Regions from separate parts of the Paenibacillus sp. FSL M8-0228 genome, predicted to be linked through region 1. Evidence: riboswitches for the same ligand, from Rfam matches in the RefSeq annotation. Region 1 holds a riboswitch; each other region holds the start of a gene.
The links. A riboswitch is a leader RNA that binds a small molecule or an ion and turns the genes downstream of it on or off. The one in region 1 is predicted to bind cobalamin.
Positions count from the first base shown of each region.

Region 2: another riboswitch for cobalamin. It lies ahead of MKY98_RS25705 (ABC transporter substrate-binding protein); the one in region 1 lies ahead of metE (5-methyltetrahydropteroyltriglutamate--homocysteine S-methyltransferase).
Region 3: another riboswitch for cobalamin. It lies ahead of MKY98_RS07030 (ABC transporter substrate-binding protein); the one in region 1 lies ahead of metE (5-methyltetrahydropteroyltriglutamate--homocysteine S-methyltransferase).

Region 1 is NZ_JBBOXA010000001.1:5,451,790-5,458,250, forward strand. Features, by position in the region: gene MKY98_RS24660 (AbrB/MazE/SpoVT family DNA-binding domain-containing protein) at 1-255, shown strand, start outside; gene MKY98_RS24665 (anaerobic ribonucleoside triphosphate reductase) at 549-2,498, shown strand; gene nrdG (anaerobic ribonucleoside-triphosphate reductase activating protein) at 2,495-2,992, shown strand; cobalamin riboswitch at 3,172-3,367, shown strand; gene metE (5-methyltetrahydropteroyltriglutamate--homocysteine S-methyltransferase) at 3,529-5,847, shown strand; gene MKY98_RS24680 (DUF6985 domain-containing protein) at 5,935-6,461, opposite strand, start outside.
Region 2 is NZ_JBBOXA010000001.1:5,680,473-5,686,933, reverse strand. Features, by position in the region: gene MKY98_RS25715 (xanthine phosphoribosyltransferase) at 1-608, shown strand, start outside; gene MKY98_RS25710 (nucleobase:cation symporter-2 family protein) at 602-1,909, shown strand; cobalamin riboswitch at 2,667-2,864, shown strand; gene MKY98_RS25705 (ABC transporter substrate-binding protein) at 3,082-4,662, shown strand; gene nikB (nickel ABC transporter permease) at 4,678-5,607, shown strand; gene MKY98_RS25695 (ABC transporter permease) at 5,622-6,437, shown strand; gene MKY98_RS25690 (ATP-binding cassette domain-containing protein) at 6,437-6,461, shown strand, end outside.
Region 3 is NZ_JBBOXA010000001.1:1,535,161-1,541,621, forward strand. Features, by position in the region: gene cobD (threonine-phosphate decarboxylase CobD) at 1-246, shown strand, start outside; gene cbiB (adenosylcobinamide-phosphate synthase CbiB) at 236-1,207, shown strand; gene MKY98_RS07025 (histidine phosphatase family protein) at 1,257-2,009, shown strand; cobalamin riboswitch at 2,132-2,323, shown strand; gene MKY98_RS07030 (ABC transporter substrate-binding protein) at 2,531-3,538, shown strand; gene MKY98_RS07035 (FecCD family ABC transporter permease) at 3,535-4,581, shown strand; gene MKY98_RS07040 (ABC transporter ATP-binding protein) at 4,578-5,411, shown strand; gene cobT (nicotinate-nucleotide--dimethylbenzimidazole phosphoribosyltransferase) at 5,455-6,461, shown strand, end outside.

The sequences.
Region 1 (6,461 bases):
GATTGCATTCAATTATTAAAGACCGATGAAAATGTGCATGCCACAAGCAATGATGCTATCCAGGCTCAAGAACATACCCAGCCGATCCGAAACAACACAACGTGGCAGCCCAAGCAATCCAGAGTGCAGCAAGGTGAAATGGTAAAAAAGCTTCGCAAGCTAATTCAGGATCACCCGAACCTGCCACAAAAAGTGTATGCAGAAATGCTCGATATCTCCCAAGGCCGGGTGTCCCAGTTGAAAAAGCTACTCTAAACCTTCTAAATCTATATCCCAAAATCATACACAATGTACCGACGACCCTATTCATTTTTTTGTCACAACTTCGATTGCCAGGTATAGAGTAAGGCGCATATCTACGGATGTGCCCCTTACTCTATACCTGGCTTTTTCGTGTCGGCCGCTCTTGCTAATGTGACAATAGTCACATACTCCCGATGTATACGTATATACAATATATAGATCGAAACAATTGGTTATCACTAGATATCATCAATATGTTGTTTTTGTGAAAAATATATATATTTTACTATATGGAGGGTTTTACGATGAAGGTGCTGGAGGAACATCAATTATACGACATCGGCGAGCGGGTCATTGGGGCACAAGATCTGGACATGCTGCGGGAGAATGCAAATTTGAATGGAGAATCGTTCAGCGGCAAAATGAGCAAGCTTGGGTCCGAGTATGCCAAATGGTATGCGCGCCTGCGGGTACTTCCGCCTGAACTGACGAACGCGATTGATCACGGATATGTATATGTTCACGATTTGGACCAATACGCACTCGGAACTACGAATTGTATCTTTATCCCTTTTGGCCGGTTACTACAAGACGGATTCAATACAGGCAATGGCTCTGTACGCACACCGCAAACGATTATGTCCGCCATGGCACTAGTTGCCATCATATTCCAGTCTCAGCAAAATAGCCAATTCGGAGGTGTCTCCGCCAATAAAATAGATTGGGACCTTGCCCCATACGTTGCCCGGTCCTTCCGCAAGCATCTGCGCAAGGGACTTCGGCTGTTCGAGGAAGAGATAGAATCTAGTCTGACTGACGATGAACTACATATGGCCAATCCCCATTTGCAAGAAGCCTGCCCTCGTTCATACGCATTCGCTCGCGAAGAGACGGAGACGGAAACCCGACAGGCTGCTGAATCGCTCATTCATAACCTGAACACCATGAGCAGTCGCGCGGGTGGACAGATTCCATTCACTTCACTGAATTACGGAATGTGCACGTCTGCTGAGGGACGGCTTGTTACTCAATCGCTGCTGGAGGCCACGATTCGCGGCTTGGGTAGCGGGGAAACTCCTATTTTTCCACAGCATATTTTCCAATGCAAAGAGGGAATCAATCAGGCAGAAGGCGACGTCAATTATGATTTGTTCTTACGGGCGGTAGAATGCTCTAGCAGACGGATGTATCCCAATTTTGTGAATGTGGATGCCACCTTCAACCTGCCTTTTTACCGTGCTGATGACCCGGATACCATTATAGCGACAATGGGTTGCCGTACCCGCACCATTTCTGACCGTTTCGGTAGAAATCGGCAGAGTGGCAAGGGAAATCTCTCTTTCAATACCATTAATCTGGTGCGGCTTGGCATTGAGTATGGTATTTGCACAGGCAAACGCCTGACACCTGACCGTGATCGCTTTGATGCGAGACTAGAAGAAGTTATGCGCATTGCGGTGGATGGCTTAATCCATCGCTATCAAATCCAGACCAGCCAGCCGGCCAAAGCCTCGGACTTTATGATGCGCGAAGGGGTATGGGAAGGTGGAGAACAACTAGAGCCAGATGATAAGGTGGGAAGCATACTAAAACACGGTACGCTTTCGATCGGATTCATCGGACTGGCTGAGTGCATGAAGGCACTATACGGGAAACACCACGGGGAGGATGATTTCGTATACCGAGAGGCACAGCGAATCATTACTTCTATGCGCGTGTATTGCGATCGAATGAGTGAATATCACAATTTGAATATTACATTGTTCGCTACGCCTGCCGAAGGTCTGTCGGGCAAGTTCACCTTGCTGGATCAACGTGATTTCGGGATTATTCCTGAGGTAAATGATCGAGAATATTACACGAATTCTTTTCATATTCCCGTGTATTACACGCTCCCGGCTGCTCGTAAAATCAGCTTGGAAGCTCCGTTCCATAACCTATGCAACGCTGGTGCGATATCATACATTGAGCTGGACGGTAATGCGCGGAATAACCCGGATGCGTTTCTTAAAATTGTTCAATACGCGCTGCATCAGAATATCGGCTACTTTTCCATCAACCATCCGGTGGATCGTTGTACGGAATGCGGTTATGAAGGGATTATCGGGACAAGCTGCCCCCAATGTGGCACAGATGAGGAGCACACACACTTTCAGCGCTTACGTCGGGTAACCGGATATCTGACAGGAGATTATACCGTTCGATTTAATGCTGCAAAACAGGCAGAAGTTCGAGACCGGGTGAAACATAAGTGAATTTATGTGGCTACATTCCGGAATCTCTGAATGAAGGATACGGCCTGCGTACCGTCGTGTTCATTAGCGGTTGCCGTCATGCCTGTCCCGGATGCTTTAATCCAGCGTCGTGGAGCTTCCGTGCAGGTGAGCCATTCACCCCCCAACGACAACAGGAGGTCATTCGTGACATCATGGAAAATCCGTTGTTGGACGGACTGACTCTCTGCGGGGGAGACCCGTTTTTCTCAGCAGCAGAATGCTCGCAATTTGTGCGTGACTTCCGTGCGGCCTGTCCCGACCGAACTGTGTGGGCTTACACTGGCTTTGTCTATGAAGATCTACTCACAGATCAGGAGCGACAAAAGCTAGCACTTTTGTGCGATGTGATTGTGGATGGTCGCTTTGTAGAACAGCAAAAGGACCTGACCCTTCCCTTCCGGGGCAGTCGCAACCAGCGTCTGGTAGATGTAAAAGCCAGCATTCAGGCAGGTTACACCGTTTCATTGACTTAAGGCGAAGGTTACTCGGCAAATGCTATATCTAATCTAGGACAAGTCTCCATCATGGATGAGGCTTGTCTTTTTTTGCATATCCCTAACAGATTCCATTGCAGTTTCTATTGCGCATCCTGCAAGTTTCACTTATGATGGTGAACAAGTATACGAGTGCATAATTATTCGTCATACCTTAACCGCATAGCTTGGAGATAGGTGTCTGTTCTATTCAGATCAGGCTTAAAAGGGAAGCCGGTGCAAATCCGGCACGGTCCCGCCACTGTAAACGGGGAACTTTCAGCTGTTCATACAACCACTGGTCCACAGACCGGGAAGGGATGCTGAGAGTCATGATCCGTAAGTCAGGAGACCTGCCTATTTTAACAACATCGCAAGTACCTACGGAAGATAGGGAGGTGTTAAGAGCAGTCGCCGTATTTTTGATTTTTTAATCACGGAGGCATTCTTTCCCCTACTTATTTTTAACTCTGGGGGGAAGAATGCCTTTTTTGGTACGTAAAAATAAAACAGCCACCCACTAGGAGGAAAAGTACATGTCCGTCATTGAATGGCCTGAATTGTCCGGCTTAATTAGCAGTAATCTAGGATATCCGCGTATCGGCGAAAACCGGGAATGGAAGAAAGCACTGGAACGCTTCTGGAACGGCAGTATTAGCGAAAGCGAACTGCAAACGGAAATGAAAAGATTACGGTTGGAGCATCTGAGCAAGCAGCGTGACAAGGGGATTGATCGCATTCCTGTCGGAGACTTCTCCTATTATGATCACATGCTGGATACATCTGTGATGTTTGGTCTCGTACCCGAACGGTTCAACCATCGTCCCGCAGGTCCGATTCCTCTGTCCGTGTATTTCGGGATCGCTCGTGGACAGAAGGGAGCAACCGCCAGTGAAATGACCAAATGGATGAACACCAATTATCACTACATCGTTCCTGAATTGGCAAACGCAGTCCCGGTGTTCACTGAAAATAAACCTTTACGGGCTTATCGTGAAGCAAAACAAGAGCTAGGCATTGATGGGAAACCGGTCCTCATCGGCCCCTATTCATTCGTTACCCTTTCCAAAGGCTATGATCGCAAGGAGCTTGCTTCTATTATAAGAACCTTCCTGCCTTTATACACCCGTGTCCTGTCTGAACTAGCAGCAGAAGGTGTTCAGTGGGTCCAAATCGATGAACCTGTCCTGACCACCTCATTCCCAGTAGAGGATCTGGACATTATTCAGGAAGTCTATGAAGCTTTGGCCCAAGCTGCGCCCTCTTTAAATATAATGCTGCAAACTTACTTTGGCAGCCTGGACCATTATGAGCGTCTGTCCGCACTTCCGGTACAGGGACTGGGTCTTGATTTTGTGTATGATGATGGCGAAAATCTCCAGCATATATTGCAGTATGGTTTCCCTAAAGGAAAAACGCTGGGCGCTGGGGTCATTGACGGGCGCAATATATGGCGCAGCGACCTTAACGCTGTGGCTACCCTGCTGGGTCAGTTAGCAGAACAGACCACTGCCGAGCAGCTTATCGTACAGCCATCATGCAGTCTGCTGCATGTGCCAGTCAGTCTGGAAGCAGAGCACAAGCTGGATCGAGAACTGGTGCAAGCGCTGGCTTTTGCCGATGAAAAGCTTGAGGAAATCGCCGTCCTGACGGCTGCACTTGGCAAACACGATCCATCCGCACTCACCAAGCTTGGACAAAGTGCAGATGCGGTAGCCCGTTTCAACAGCTCAGCGGCACGCGTACAAACAGCTGACGATCTGGCTGACTTGCTGGCAAAGGAGCCTCTAACACGCAGCGTTCCTTTCGCCGAGCGTCGTGAGATTCAGCAAAATAAGCTGAAGTTGCCTCCACTGCCTACGACGACCATTGGTAGCTTCCCGCAAACCGCCGAGATCCGCAAGGCCCGCCTGCACTATCGCAAAGGAGAATGGTCTGCCGAGCAATACCGGACGTTCATCCAACAGCAAATCAAGGAATGGATTGATATTCAGGAGGACATTGGCATTGACGTGCTTGTACACGGGGAATTTGAGCGGACCGATATGGTTGAATTTTTTGGCGAAAAGCTGAATGGCTTTGCTTTTACACAAAACGGATGGGTGCAGTCCTACGGCTCCCGCTGTGTCAAACCGCCGATTATATACGGAGACGTCTCCTTCGATCAGCCCATGACTGTGGAAGAAACGGCATTCGCTCAATCGTTAACTTCCAAGCCTGTTAAGGGAATGCTTACAGGCCCTGTGACCATTTTGAACTGGTCTTTTGAACGCAATGATATTCCGCGTAGCCAAGTTGCTTTACAATTGGCTCTGGCATTACGGGCAGAGGTAGAGGCACTGGAACAAGCGGGCATCAGCATGATTCAGGTCGATGAACCCGCAATTCGTGAAGGGCTTCCGCTGAAAAAAGAACAACAGCAAGCCTATCTGGATTGGGCAGTTCAAGCCTTCCTTGTGACCACGGCCACCGTTGAACCTGCGACCCAAATCCATACGCATATGTGCTATTCCGAATTTCAGCATATGATTCAGTCCATCTCCGACATGGATGCCGACGTTATATCTATTGAAACTTCGCGAAGCCACGGAGAACTGATTGTCAGCTTTGAAGATCAGGTATACGACAAAGGCATCGGTCTGGGCGTGTACGATATCCACAGTCCGCGCATCCCCGATGTATCTGAAATGCTAAGCATGATCCAGCGTGCCCTGCGCGTACTGCCATCAGATTTGTTCTGGGTTAATCCAGATTGTGGTCTGAAAACCCGCACCAAAGAGGAATCTGTCGCCGCCTTGCGACAAATGGTACAAGCCGCTCAAGCAGCCCGGGCTGCATTGGCTGTATCCAACTAATTTTTTATCGTTTCGAATCACGCCTTCATTTTCAACATATTCTGTTCCCCTTTCCGGTCCTTTCTGCTAAAAGCCCGGGAAGGGGATTTATTCTAGGTCATATAATGTATAAGCGCCTTGAATATGCTCCATTTTCATCTGCTTCATATGTACGCCTAAGCCATGTTCTCGATCCCAGGAACAACTAAAATTCAAATACAGTTCATCCTTTGCCGATGAGTCGGAAATCAATATAGACATAAGCTGTATTCGATTCAACAATTGTTCCGGCCGCTCCACATAAGGCGCATATTCATCCGGGTCCTCTCCCCATGTACTGTAAGCATTCCGATACTTTTCCACGATGCCAGCATAATGATGGTGTATGGATTCCAACACTTGAGGATGAATAGCTGATGAATATTCCATATACTGCTCCCATGTCTTTTTTTGCAACTGTGTAGGTTCTTCTATCGTCTGTGCCTGTTCTTCGGAGTCGGCTCCCACGATAAATTCGACTTCTACTTCCGAGGGTTGCCCGCAAAAATTAAGTTGTACTACACCACGCAGAACAATCTCCTCAGATACATCCCAAGATTCATCATCCTGTTCCAGTTCCATATACCACTGTTTCC
Region 2 (6,461 bases), 230 kb from region 1:
TGGAGGAACGTATTCGTCAAGAAGGACAAATTTTATCTGACACCGTATTAAAGGTGGATTCATTTTTGAATCATCAGGTAGATACAGCATTAGCATTAGAGATTGGTAAGGAGTTTGCACGCCTGTTCGGCAGTGCTCCGATCACCAAGGTGCTTACCATTGAAGCTAGTGGTATTCAATTTGCAATGGCTACTGCTATTGCCTTGGGGGTCCCGTTCATTTATGCGAAGAAAAAGAAGGCCATCACGCTGAATGAGCAGGTATACTTCGCAGAGGTTCATTCGTTCACTCGGCAGGAAACCTATCAGGTGAGTATCTCCCAAAAATACCTTGATGCCAGCGACCATGTGCTGATCGTAGATGATTTTTTGGCAACTGGTGCAGCATTGGTCGGACTTACGGATATTGTAAAGGAAGCAGGAGCGGAGCTGGCCGGGGTTGGCTGTGTGATTGAGAAGAGCTTCCAGGAAGGCCGTGGACTGTTGGAGCAAAGAGGCATCGCCGTACGTTCTCTTGCGCGTATCGCTTCCATGGCACCAGGCGAGGTCGATTTTATAGAGGAAGCTGGCGTAGTAATTGCTCCTGTTAAGGAGAATGTGGGATGTTAAGTAAACAAAAGTTATTCGCACTGGGCTTCCAGCATGTCATGGCGATGTACGCTGGAGCCATTGCTGTACCTCTAATTGTAGGGGGAGCATTGCACCTGACTCCAGCCCAGATGGCTTATTTGGTGGCTGCCGATCTGTTCACTTGCGGGATTGCTACGTTATTACAAATTATGGGCACACGCTTTTTCGGTAGTAGACTGCCTGTCATTTTAGGCTGTACGTTTACGGCAGTAGGGCCTATCATCGCGATTGCTTCGACCTCAAATTTGGCGACAGCGTACGGTGCCATTATTTTGTCTGGTATATTCGTGGTGCTTGCGGCACCGCTGTATGGCAAGCTGCTACGCTTTTTCCCGACGGTCGTTACGGGTTCGGTCGTTACAATTATCGGTCTATCCCTTATTCCGGTGGCGATGAACAATGTAGCAGGTGGCCAGGGCAGCGCGGATTTTGGACAGCCGCGTAATTTGCTGCTGGCGCTGGTTACATTATTGGTTATTCTGCTTGTGAATCGGTTGGCAAAGGGCTTTATGCGCTCGATTTCCGTGCTCATCGGTCTGTTTGCAGGCACGGTGGTTGCTTATGCGATGGGAATGGTGCATTTTGCTCCCGTGGCAGATGCGTCATGGGTGAGTGTTGCGCAGCCATTTTATTTTGGTAAGCCAGAGTTTAGCATTATGGCAGTTTGTACGATGATTATCGTCAATATTGTCAGCATGGTCGAGTCTACGGGTGTTTATCTGGCAGTAGGCAAGGCGATTGATCAAAAGGTAGAGCAAAAGCAGATCGTCAATGGACTCCGTTCGGAAGGACTTGCGATTATGCTTGGGGGTATTTTTAACGCGTTTCCTTATACAGCCTTCTCGCAAAATGTGGGTCTGATCTCGCTCACACGCGTCAAATCGCGGAACGTTATTTTTGCTGCGGGCGGTATCATGGTTGTTCTCGGTTTGCTGCCTAAGCTGGCTGCTTTAACGACAGTGATTCCTAACGCTGTGCTGGGCGGGGCGATGATCGTCATGTTTGGCTCGGTCGCTGCATCAGGCATGTCTATTTTGTCAGAAGTGGATCTGCGAAAGGAAAGCAATCTGCTGATCGCAGCATGCAGTATTGCTGTGGGCCTAGGTTCTGCCGTTCTGCCACAAATGTTCGACCAGCTGCCGAGCTTTGCCAAAATGTTGTTGCAAAATGGTATTGTTTCGGGCTCGATTACAGCGATTGTCTTGAACATCGTTTTGACGAGAAAACAAGGGGAATCGGTCAAAAGCGTGACGGTTCAGGAGGTTCCACAGAAGGTTTGATGATTAGAAATAAATAAAGATAGCCGGAGAGAGGACGTATGCCTCTTTTCCGGCTGTTTGGCATGGGGTTATCCAGATAGTATATCCCCTTGCTGTCTGGGGATATATAGATAAACTGCGGAATGAAATGGGTAGCTCTAATTTGGTGCGTTTTCCAGTTTACTTACTAGAAGAATTTGCTAGAGCAGCGGGCGATATTATGGTATAATTTACCTTATGGATTTTGAATAGTGGTGGATGTTTTCGGACCACGGTGCAGCTTCCCGAAAGGGGGTGAAGCCGATGGTCAACCTTGTGTCGTGCTACGATGTGTTGCGTTGGATGGTTACGTTACTAAGCCTGGCGTTTAGTATTCGTAAACTTTATCGCTGGCTACGTCGAAAATTTCGGAACAAGCGAAAACCCACCGCGTAATTAGGTTGGCCCCTAACGGTGGGTTTCGTTTGCATTGACATTTAGTTATGCAGCGCGCCGTGGTGGTGATCCACAGCCTTTCAAGTCCTAAGAGTCTTTGCCGTTGGCGCGGCGAAGACTCTTTTTAGTATACGGACACGGTGGTTTACTCTATACCTAATTTTAACACTTCAATTGCGTGCACGCAATTGGAGGTTATGTCTTGTTTCTACCTTATCGTTCAAATTTAAATTATTGTGCAGCCTTTATTGACAAGCCTGTGACAACAAAATAAGATCGTAATGAAAAGAAATAAAGGAAGAAAACAGGTGTGAGCCGGACAACTCTATGTATGGGGTTTCGTAGAGACGATGTACATAGTTGTTGAGCATGTTCACTTAAAAGGGAAGTTCGGTTGATTCCGACACGGGCCCGCCACTGTATACAGGCATCAGCAGGATACTGCTGGAGCTTTCAGAACAGCCACTGGAATTGTGAAGAACCGGGAAGGCCTGAAAGATACGCCTGGAGTCAGGAGACCTGCCTGTTTTGACATCACTGTCAGACCCACGGGATGCTGGGGAGGTGGTTAGGCGTGCTGCATACGGAATGTCTGAAACCGATCTGATCCCTTCTATGTTTTTGGAGTTGGCTTCGAGGTGAGTTCTGACATTTTATATTGAAGGCATTTCTGACTGCTAATTAAGTGGTCTGGAATGCTTTTTTCGCGTTTTGCGTTAGGTTTATGCGATTTTACAAGATAGAGGGGGATTCATCGAATGATAAGCAGTCGTAGTAGGCGTTCATGGTTGATATGTACAGGGGTGATGCTGCTGCTGGCAGTTATGGCTCTTTCGGGATGTGCCAGCAATAGGACGTCGGATAGCTCCGGCAAGGGTGAAAACGCGTCAGCACAACAAACAGCGACAGATAAAAAGCTGGTAATGGCGTATACATGGAAACCGTCAGGCGTTGACCCGCATGGAGATAATAGCTGGGATGTGATGCGATCCGGTGCAGGTGAGACACTGGTACGTTTGAATGAAAAGCTGGAGCCTGTGGCTTGGCTGGCAAAGGAGTGGAAGCAGGATAGCCCTACAGTTTGGACGTTCAGCTTGCAGGATAAAGTCACTTTTCATAATGGAAAAAGTATGGGTGCAGCAAGTGTAAAAGCGTCTTTGTTACGCTCTATTGAGAAAAGCCATCTGGCGAAGGATTTACTGAATGTGAAGTCCATTGATGTAAGCGGCCCGCTGGCCTTGAAGATCACGACAAACCAGCCGAATGCGGCGTTGGTGTCTAATCTAGCTGATCCATCGACGATTGTACTGGATGTGGCATCGATGAAAGATGAACAGAGTTACCCAGCGATGACAGGCGCCTTTAAAATCAAAGCGTTCAACAAGGACCAATCGTTGGTCGTGGAGCGTTATGACGGATATTGGGGCGAGAAGGCACGACTGGCTGAAGCGACGATGAAGTTCATTACGGACGGGAATTCGCGCCTGATGGCGCTGCAATCCGGCGAGGTGGACGTAGCGACGGATATTCCGGTTGATAACGCAGAGGTACTGAAAAAGAACGGCAAGCTGCAAGTGCTGTCAGCTCCGTCCTTGCGCACCCATATGATCGTGTACAATATGGAATCGCCAGTATTCAAGGATGTGGCGAACCGTAAGGTGGTGGACAGCCTGATTCCACGCGCATCGATTGTGAGCGCCGTCATGAGGGACTTCGGTACGGAGGCAAGCAGCCCGTTCCCGAGCATTCTTCCCTTCGGTAAAGTTGAGCGTAAAGCGCTGGACGGAACGGCAGAGCAACTGTTGACGAAGGATGGCTGGCAGAAGGACGCCCAAGGGACATGGACTAAGCAAGGCAAGCCGTTCGAGGTTACGCTGCTGACTTTCCCTCAGCGTCCGGAGCTCTCTGTTATGGCTGAGGTCATCCAAAGCCAATTGCTGAAAGAGGGAATCCAGGTCAAGATTCGCAAGGTGGAAAATATCGACGAGGCGTTGACCAAAAACGATTGGGATTTTGCTATGTACAGTATGCTTACTGCTCATACAGGAGAGCCGCAATATTTTATGGACATGTTTTATTCTTCGAAAAGCGAAGCCAATGTAAGCCGTTATAGTTCCAAACCGCTAGAGAGTATTCTGAACAGCCTGAAGCTGGCGAAGGATACAGCGCAGCGTAATGCCATGACACTACAAGCGCTGGATATCATCAATACGGATTTGCCACAGTCGTTCATTGTGCATCCTGATAATGTGTTTGGCGTGAAAAAAGGGGTGGAGGGTTTTACACCCCATCCGATCGAGTATTACTACATTACGACGCAATCCGATATTGCGGAATAACGAGCTGCGTATCCTATGATTCGTTTTATACTGGAACGTGTGGCGCAGCTGCTTATCATTGTATTCGTGGTATCCACGCTGACTTTTGTACTGATGCGGCTGGCCCCTGGAGACCCTGCTACCATTTTGCTCACCGCGCATAATATCCCTGCCTCTGAGGAAGCCTTGACGACGCTACGAAAGGAACTGGGCTTAAACGAACCGCTTCATATTCAATATGTGAACTGGCTGCGGGATGTGTCCACAGGGCATTGGGGCACTTCGTATGTATCCAAGGAGTCGGTGCTAGCCGAACTGTGGAACAGACTGCCCGCTACTGTGGAGCTAGCTGCTGCGGGCTTCGCCGTCATGACGGTGCTTACGCTGGGGCTGGGGCTGGCTGCCTCGCTAAAAATCAGCGGCCCACTGGATCGTCTGGGCAGGCTGTTCGCCCTGCTGGGATCGTCGATCCCCTCTTTTTGGTTTGGTTTTCTGTTGATCTATCTATTCTCCGTTCGCTTGGGCTGGCTCCCATCCATGGGAAGGGAGGACTGGACACATCTAGTGCTCCCAGCGCTGACTCTTGGCGCAGGTTTGGGAGCTGTGCAAGCACGCGTACTGCGCGCTCAAATGCTGGAGCTGGGTGACCGGAATTTTGTGAAAGCAGCGAAGGCTCGAGGCTTTTCACGTTTGCATATCCTGTTTTTTGAGATATTTAGGCATGCGGTTCTGCCTATAATTACACTGCTAGGTACCAATCTATCATTTATGCTGGCAGGTAATGTGATTGTAGAGACCATTTTTTCATGGCCGGGGTTGGGCAAGTATTTTATAGATGCGATTACACAGCGAGATTATCCGGTGATTCAGGGGTATGTTATTTTTGCCGTATTTTTAATTGTAGGAGTTCAGTGTTTGGTGGATGTGGTCCAGACGGCGATAGATCCGAGGCTGCGTTTGCGTTAAGGAGGAAGCTGAAAATGAAAAAGATACGGCTTCCCTTTAAAGGAAGCTTGCTGGCAGGAGGCGTACTGTTTGGTCTGATCGTGCTGCTTGGGTTATTGGCTCCATGGGTCGCTCCTCATGATCCTCTTCAAGTGGATCTTTTGAACCGCCTGGCACCACCTAGTCGGAAATACCCTTTCGGTACGGATCATCTGGGCCGGGATGTGCTATCACGGCTCATTTACGGGATTCGGATGAGCGTGCTAATCGCATGTGCAATTACTGTAGCTACGTTGTGCTTCAGTCTGCCTATAGGGTTGCTTATTGGTTATGTGCGCGGACGCGTGGACCAGCTGGTTATGCGAGGAATCGACGGGGTACTGGCTTTTCCTGATATTATTTTAACGGTGGCGATTGTGGGCATTTTGGGCCCAGGTTTTGTTAACATGACCTTTGCGATTATTGCGGTAAGGTGGGCGGGCTATGTCCGGTATATCCGTAGTCTGGTTCAAAAAGCCTGTCAGGAGGACTACGTTCGGTATGCCCGTTTATCCGGCAATTCACACGTACGTATACTGAGCCGTTATGTATTGCCACAAGCGTTGCCGCAGTTGTTGGTTTATGCGGTATGGGATATCGGACGCGTGGTGCTGATGATCGCTGGGCTGTCCTTTCTTGGACTGGGTGTACAGCCGCCCAGGCCAGAATGGGGCGTGATGCTGCATGATGCCACCTCATATTTTCAGGTGGCTCCGCATGTCATGATTTTCCCAGGCTTGGCGATTATGCTATTCGTACTTGCCTGCCAGCTTTTGGGCGACCGTTTTTCGGAAAAGGAGGCGGCCAAATAGTGGAGGATCAAACAGCCCTTGGGG
Region 3 (6,461 bases), 3.9 Mb from region 1:
GAATGGGGCTGCGGTGTCGTTCCCGGTGAAGCCAATTACGTGCTGGCAAGGGCGCCGGGTACGTGGAGTGCATCGGCTATTCAGCAGGCGCTTGGACAACGCGGAGTTCTTATACGTAGCTGTGCTATGTATCCGGGACTGACGACGAGCCATTTTCGGATTGCGGTCAAGGATGCAGAAGCCAACGACAGGCTGCTATCTGTATTGGGTGAAGTGCTGGAGGAGGAACAGCGGCGTGACAGTTAGCTTGATTATCCTGGCAGCCTACCTTTTGGACAGGATGATCGGTGATCCGAGGTGGTTGCCGCATCCAGTCATCGGTATGGGACATGCCATTTCGGCATTGGAAAAATTGATTCGCCGCCAGGTCCGAAGTGACCGGGGGCTGAAACGTGCGGGTATACTGCTTCCACTCATTGTGGCGGGAGGCTCCTTTGCGCTCGCCTGGGCGCTGTTGCAATTGCTTGCCTGGATTCATCCGTGGTTATCTGTCGGCGCAGAAATAGTGCTGATTGCGACCACGATTGCTTCCAAAGGACTAAAGGATGCAGGAATGGCAGTCTACCGAGCGTTGCAGGCGGATGACCTGGCTGCGGCACGGCGGGAGCTGGGCATGATAGTCGGGCGGGATACGCAGCAACTTGATGAGCCTGAGATTGTACGCGGTACGGTTGAAACGGTCGCTGAAAATATCGTGGACGCGATTATTTCCCCGCTTTTTTATGCCTTGATCGGGGGAGCACCCTTGGCGCTGGCTTATCGTGCTGTGAATACGCTCGATTCCATGGTTGGCTACAAAAATGAAAAGTATCTGCATTTAGGCTGGGCTTCAGCACGTCTAGATGATGTGGCTAACTACATTCCAGCACGCCTGACAGCGGCAATGCTTGTGATAGCGGCGTGGATGTACAAACGAGATGCTGCAAGAAGCTGGCGCACAGTCAAGCGAGACGCTCGTCTGCACCCAAGTCCGAACAGTGGCTTCCCGGAATCGGCTGTTGCTGGTGCATTGGGGATTCGTCTTGGAGGATATAATGTGTATCATGGCGTGCGCTCCTTTCGTGCATACATGGGGGATTGGATACGACCGCTAGAGTCGAAAGATATACGGCATACGATCCAGCTGATGTTCGCCGTGTCCAGTATGTTTGTAGGATTGTGTTTGTTAGGAGCCGCAGGTTGTTTTGCCTTGGGATGGGTGCGGTGAGGGTGAGGAGTGACACACTGAATAATGATCGAGCAGGAAGTGACATTTCTTGAAACAAGATATAGCAGCAAAAAGGACAGTAGAATACGCACAAAGACCGAACTCACAGGAGGATAAGGTGCCGTATGATGCTAAAGAAGATCTGCATTGGGATATGGAGCTCGTGTTAGTTCGTCACGGCACAACCTTATGGAACAAGGAACGTCGATATCTGGGACACTCCGACTTAGGTTTGCTACCGGGGGCAGAGCAGGAATTAAAGCCTTTGCAGGAAAAATTGCAAGGTCAGTCCTTTGCTCGAATCTATTGCAGCGACTTAATGCGATGTCGCCAGACCTTGCAGATCATTGTGCCGGAATCAGAGTTGACGTCTGGGCGTTCCCTATCTACTATGCCTCCTATGATGGAACCATGTCTGCGAGAGCTTCATTTTGGCGAGTGGGATGGAAAAACGTATGACATGCTCAAGGATGTGTCGTTGTATCGGGCTTGGATTGATGAGCCGCAACGGATCACCCCACCTGGTGGAGAGTCTTGGACAGATTTTGTAAATCGTCTGCGCAAATTTCTTGACTCTCTGTATGAATGGCGTGTTGCTATGGAAGTTCAACCCATGGATTTGACTGCTACGTCGCCCTCTGTTTTGGTCGTTACGCATGGTGGCGTAATTCGTCAGCTAGCTTGCATGCTGATACCGGGCCATGATTTTTGGAGTCTGAATCCGAAGCCGGGAGAAGCATTAAGGATTCAATTGAGGCTGGCAGGACCGCACAATTACATAGCGGAAATGCTTCCTCATTAGGTTAGACACCAGCGGATAAAGAGGCTGTTTGGGTTGTAAGCCGCCTCATTTTAACCTATAATCATCAAGTAAAAGAACGGCTTGACTACCACTACATCAAATATCCAGCAGACGAGGTCGGCGCAGCGTGATGAAACTATGGTTTCCCTCCCTGCGCTGTTAAAAGGGAAGTCGGTGTGAATCCGGCGCGGTCCCGCCACTGTAAATGGAAACATGCCCGTTAGTCCTCTTTATATGTTACTAAGCATATGAAAGAATTTCAGGACATGTATTTTACCATAAGTCAGGATACCTGCCCGTCCGCCTGTCACCATAATCCTTCGAGGAAAGGATGACGTGTTCGCAGTGACTGTCCATGCGGAAAGAAGCTGCCGCCTGCGCACGATCTGCGCTAACGTGACCCCTGTGTCCTGATATGAGGATGCGGGGGTTTTTGATAGGAAAAGAAGGCTAGATTTAGAAGATATCTGATGATGTTCAAGTAACGCTCTTAACGATTTATTTATGAAGGGGTGCAAATCATGGCAGGAAAAAAAATAAAGGTGTGGACAACAGGTCTATTGGCTCTGATTTTGGCAGTTGTGCTGAGTGCATGTGGCGCTAATGGAAAAAATGCAGAAAATAAAGAGGGTCAGGCTTCTTCACAGCAGCCGGGACAGGCAGTAAACGCACAAGAGCCTCCGGGCAAAACGGTTTACCCGCTCACAGTTAAAGATGCAACAGGACAGGAATTTACATTCAAAAAAGCGCCGGATAAAATCGTTTCCGTCTCCCCGGCAGAAACCGAGGCGTTGTTCGCCATTGGGCTGGATAAGGAAATTGTCGGCGTCTCCGACTACTCTGATTACCCGGAAGCAGCTACGAAAAAGCCTAAAGTGGGCGGTATTATGAAACCGAACGAAGAGGCGATCATTGCTGCGAACCCGGAAGTCGTTTTTGCAGGGATATCACTTAGTGAACAGGCTACGACCAAGCTGCGCGACATGGGAATTATGATTTTTAAAACGGAACCGAAGACAGTGGAAGATGTCATGGCTAACATCGAATTGTATGGGAAAATCACCGATCATCAGAGAGAAGCAAGAGCGGTGACTGACAAGATGAGAGCAGATGTAGCAGAAGTAAAAGAAGGAATTAAAAATATCGGTAAAGGGCAGAAGCTGCGGGTATACGTCGAGTTTTCACCAGGCTGGACAGTGGGTAAAGGCGAGTTTATGGACGAGCTGATTACGTTGGCGGGCGGCGAAAATGTAGGTGCCACGCAGAAGGGGTGGTACCAAATCAGTGAGGAAAATATTATTGCTGCGAACCCTGACGTGATTTTGTACAGCAAAAGTGTCAAGGACGACAAAACGGGCCAGACGCTCGGTGATATCATTAAAGCTCGCAGTGGATGGGATCAAATATCGGCTGTTCGCCACAACCGGGTGTTTGCCGTGGATGATAATTTGATCAGTCGTCCGGGTCCACGCGTAACGGAAGGTCTCAAGGAAGTGGCCAAGGGCGTGTATCCTGAAATTTTCAAATGAACCGTAAACTGATCGGCTTTGGAGGGACAGGTCTTGTCCTGCTGTTGCTGACGCTGCTGCTCTGTCTTGGCATCGGCTCGGCCAAGCTTCCGGTCAGCCAAATCACGGGCATTCTGGTTAACCACCTACCGTGGTTAGGCGATACGTTTACACCGGATTGGAATACATCCTCAGAGCAGATTATTTTGAAGGTCAGATTGCCACGAGTGTTACTGGGAATGTTGGTAGGAGCAGCGCTGGCGCTGGCGGGAGCCGGATTTCAGGGTGTGCTGCGTAATCCTTTGGCTGATCCGTATACACTGGGGGTATCCTCGGGGGCTTCGGTAGGAGCGGCAGTACTGATTTATTGGGGCCTTCAATTTTCATTTGTTGGCATATGGACGCTGCCGCTAGTGGCATTTACGACCGGAATGCTTACGCTGTGGATGGTGCTGACGTTGGCACGGGAAGGTGGGAAAATTCCGACACAAAGTCTCATTTTGTCGGGTGTGGTGATGCAATCCTTTCTGGGAGCGGTTGTTTCCTTTCTGACAGCCATGTCGAAGGAGACGGTCAATGAAATATTGTACTGGACGATGGGAAGTCTTAGTCTGCGCGGTTGGTCATATACAGGAATCCTTTTACCTTATGTGGTCATAGGGCTGGTATTTCTATGGAACCGGGCACGTGTGCTGAATATTTTGGCTTTGGGTGAACGTCAGGCGGCGCACATGGGAGTTCATGTAGATGCGACGAAGCTATCTGTTCTGATTATTTCCACGCTGCTGACAGCAGCCGCTGTCTCGGTGTGTGGCGTGATTGGCTTTGTTGGACTCGTTGTACCGCATATCATTCGTCTGGTGACAGGTCCTGATTACCGTATGATTGTTCCATTATCTGCGCTCGGCGGAGCTGTTTTTATGGCTTGGGCAGATACGGCGGCTCGCACATTGTTAGCCCCCACAGAAATTCCTCTGGGCGTGATGACGGCCTTTGTTGGGGCACCGTTCTTCGCATATCTCCTGTACCGAAACAAGAAGCTGCGCAGGGGAGGACTGCTGTGACAGAACAAAGTGAATCACAGAAGGTGCGTGATCGGGCATTAGAGGTAGTGGGTCTGACACGTGCCTATGGAGAGTTCCATGCTTTAAAAAATATAAGCTGGAGCGTCGACGAAGGAACTTGGTGGGGGATTATTGGTCCGAACGGCAGTGGAAAATCGACCTTGTTGCATTTGCTTTCCGGTGTAGATCAGCCAACTTCGGGAAACGTTCATATCTATGGCAAAAAGGTCGGTAGCTACAGCAGGAAAGAGCTTTCCCGACTCATAGCCGTACTCCAACAGGAAGGGCTTCCTCCCGTGGGATACACCGTCAGGGAAGTCGTAGAAATGGGACGTTTTCCCCATCAGGACTGGCTAGGCAGGGAAAAGGGTGTTGATGTGGAGGCGATCGCGGATCGCGTGCTGGAGCGATTGGGTCTTACCACGCTGGCGGACAGAGCATTAGACCGTTTGAGTGGGGGACAGCGACAGCGTGTAGCTTTGGCAAAAGTAATGGTGCAGGAGCCACGAATATTGCTGCTGGACGAGCCTACGACCTATCTGGACTTGCGCTATCAGCTTGAATTTATGGAACTGCTGGCAGATTGGCGCCAAGAAACGGGTGTGACGATCATTGCGGTCTTGCATGATCTTAACTTGACAGCCCAATTTTGCGAAGATTTGCTTGTACTCAAGGATGGAATGGTTGAAGGATTGGGAGCTTCATCGAAGTTATTAACTGAGGATCGGATTCGACGAGTATACGGTGTTGAGCCTGTGATGCTTCCGCATCCTGATAGCGGTGTGCCGCAGCTCTTGCTGCGCAGGAGCGCTTCGGATACAGCAGATTAAATAAACGATGAAACACACTTAAAAAGAGCAGGGAGTGGAAGGTATGAACGACAAGCTGCGTCAGCTGATCGATAGCATTGCCCAGCCGGATGGGGTGGCGGCCTCGGCAGCTTCAGCCCATTTGGACCAATTAACAAAGCCACCGGGAAGTCTTGGAAAGTTGGAAAGTGTGGTCATTCAGCTAGCAGGAATTACAGGAGTGGATAAGCCTGAATTCGATCGTAAAACGGTTATGGTCATGGCTGCGGATCACGGGGTGTGTGAAGAGGGAGTCAGTGCCTTTCCGGCTGAGGTTACACAGCAAATGCTGTATAACATGCTGTCAGGTGGCGCAGCAATTAATGTGCTGGCACGCCATGCGGGCGCAGATGTCAAGGTGGTAGATGTTGGCGTGAATGCGGATGTCGCTCACGCGAATCTGGTGGACCGAAAGGTACGCATGGGTACTTCGAATATAGCTAAAGGGCCAGCGATGCTGCGTACGGAAGCGGAACAGGCGATTTTGGCCGGAGCTGGAGCTGTAATAGAAGCGGTCAAAGGTGGCACACGGCTATTCGTTACTGGAGAGCTGGGCATCGGGAATACCACAGCCAGCGCTGCGGTCGTATGTGCTCTTACCGGGCTAGAGCCGGAAGTTATCGTAGGCCGGGGAACGGGTGTAAATATGGCTGGGCTTACCCGCAAAATAGCGGTTGTCTGCCGCGCATTGGACGTGAACCAGCCAGATGCAAATGATGCGCTCGACGTGCTCACTAAGGTCGGCGGTCTGGAGATTGCCGCCTTGGCAGGAGTTATCCTCGGCGCAGCCGCACATCGCTGTCCAGTCGTGTTGGACGGCTTTATTTCCGGCGCAGCTGCCCTCGCAGCGCGTGCACTTGCGCCTGCAAGCGCTGCGTACATGCTCGCTTCGCACGCCTCGGACGAGCGCGGGCACGCGGCGGTGCTCCGCGAGCTCAAGCTGGAGCCCATGCTTCATTTGGACATGCGGCTCGGGGAGGGCACAGGTGGTGCGCTTAGCTTGCACCTGATTGATGCGGCGTGCCGCATTAT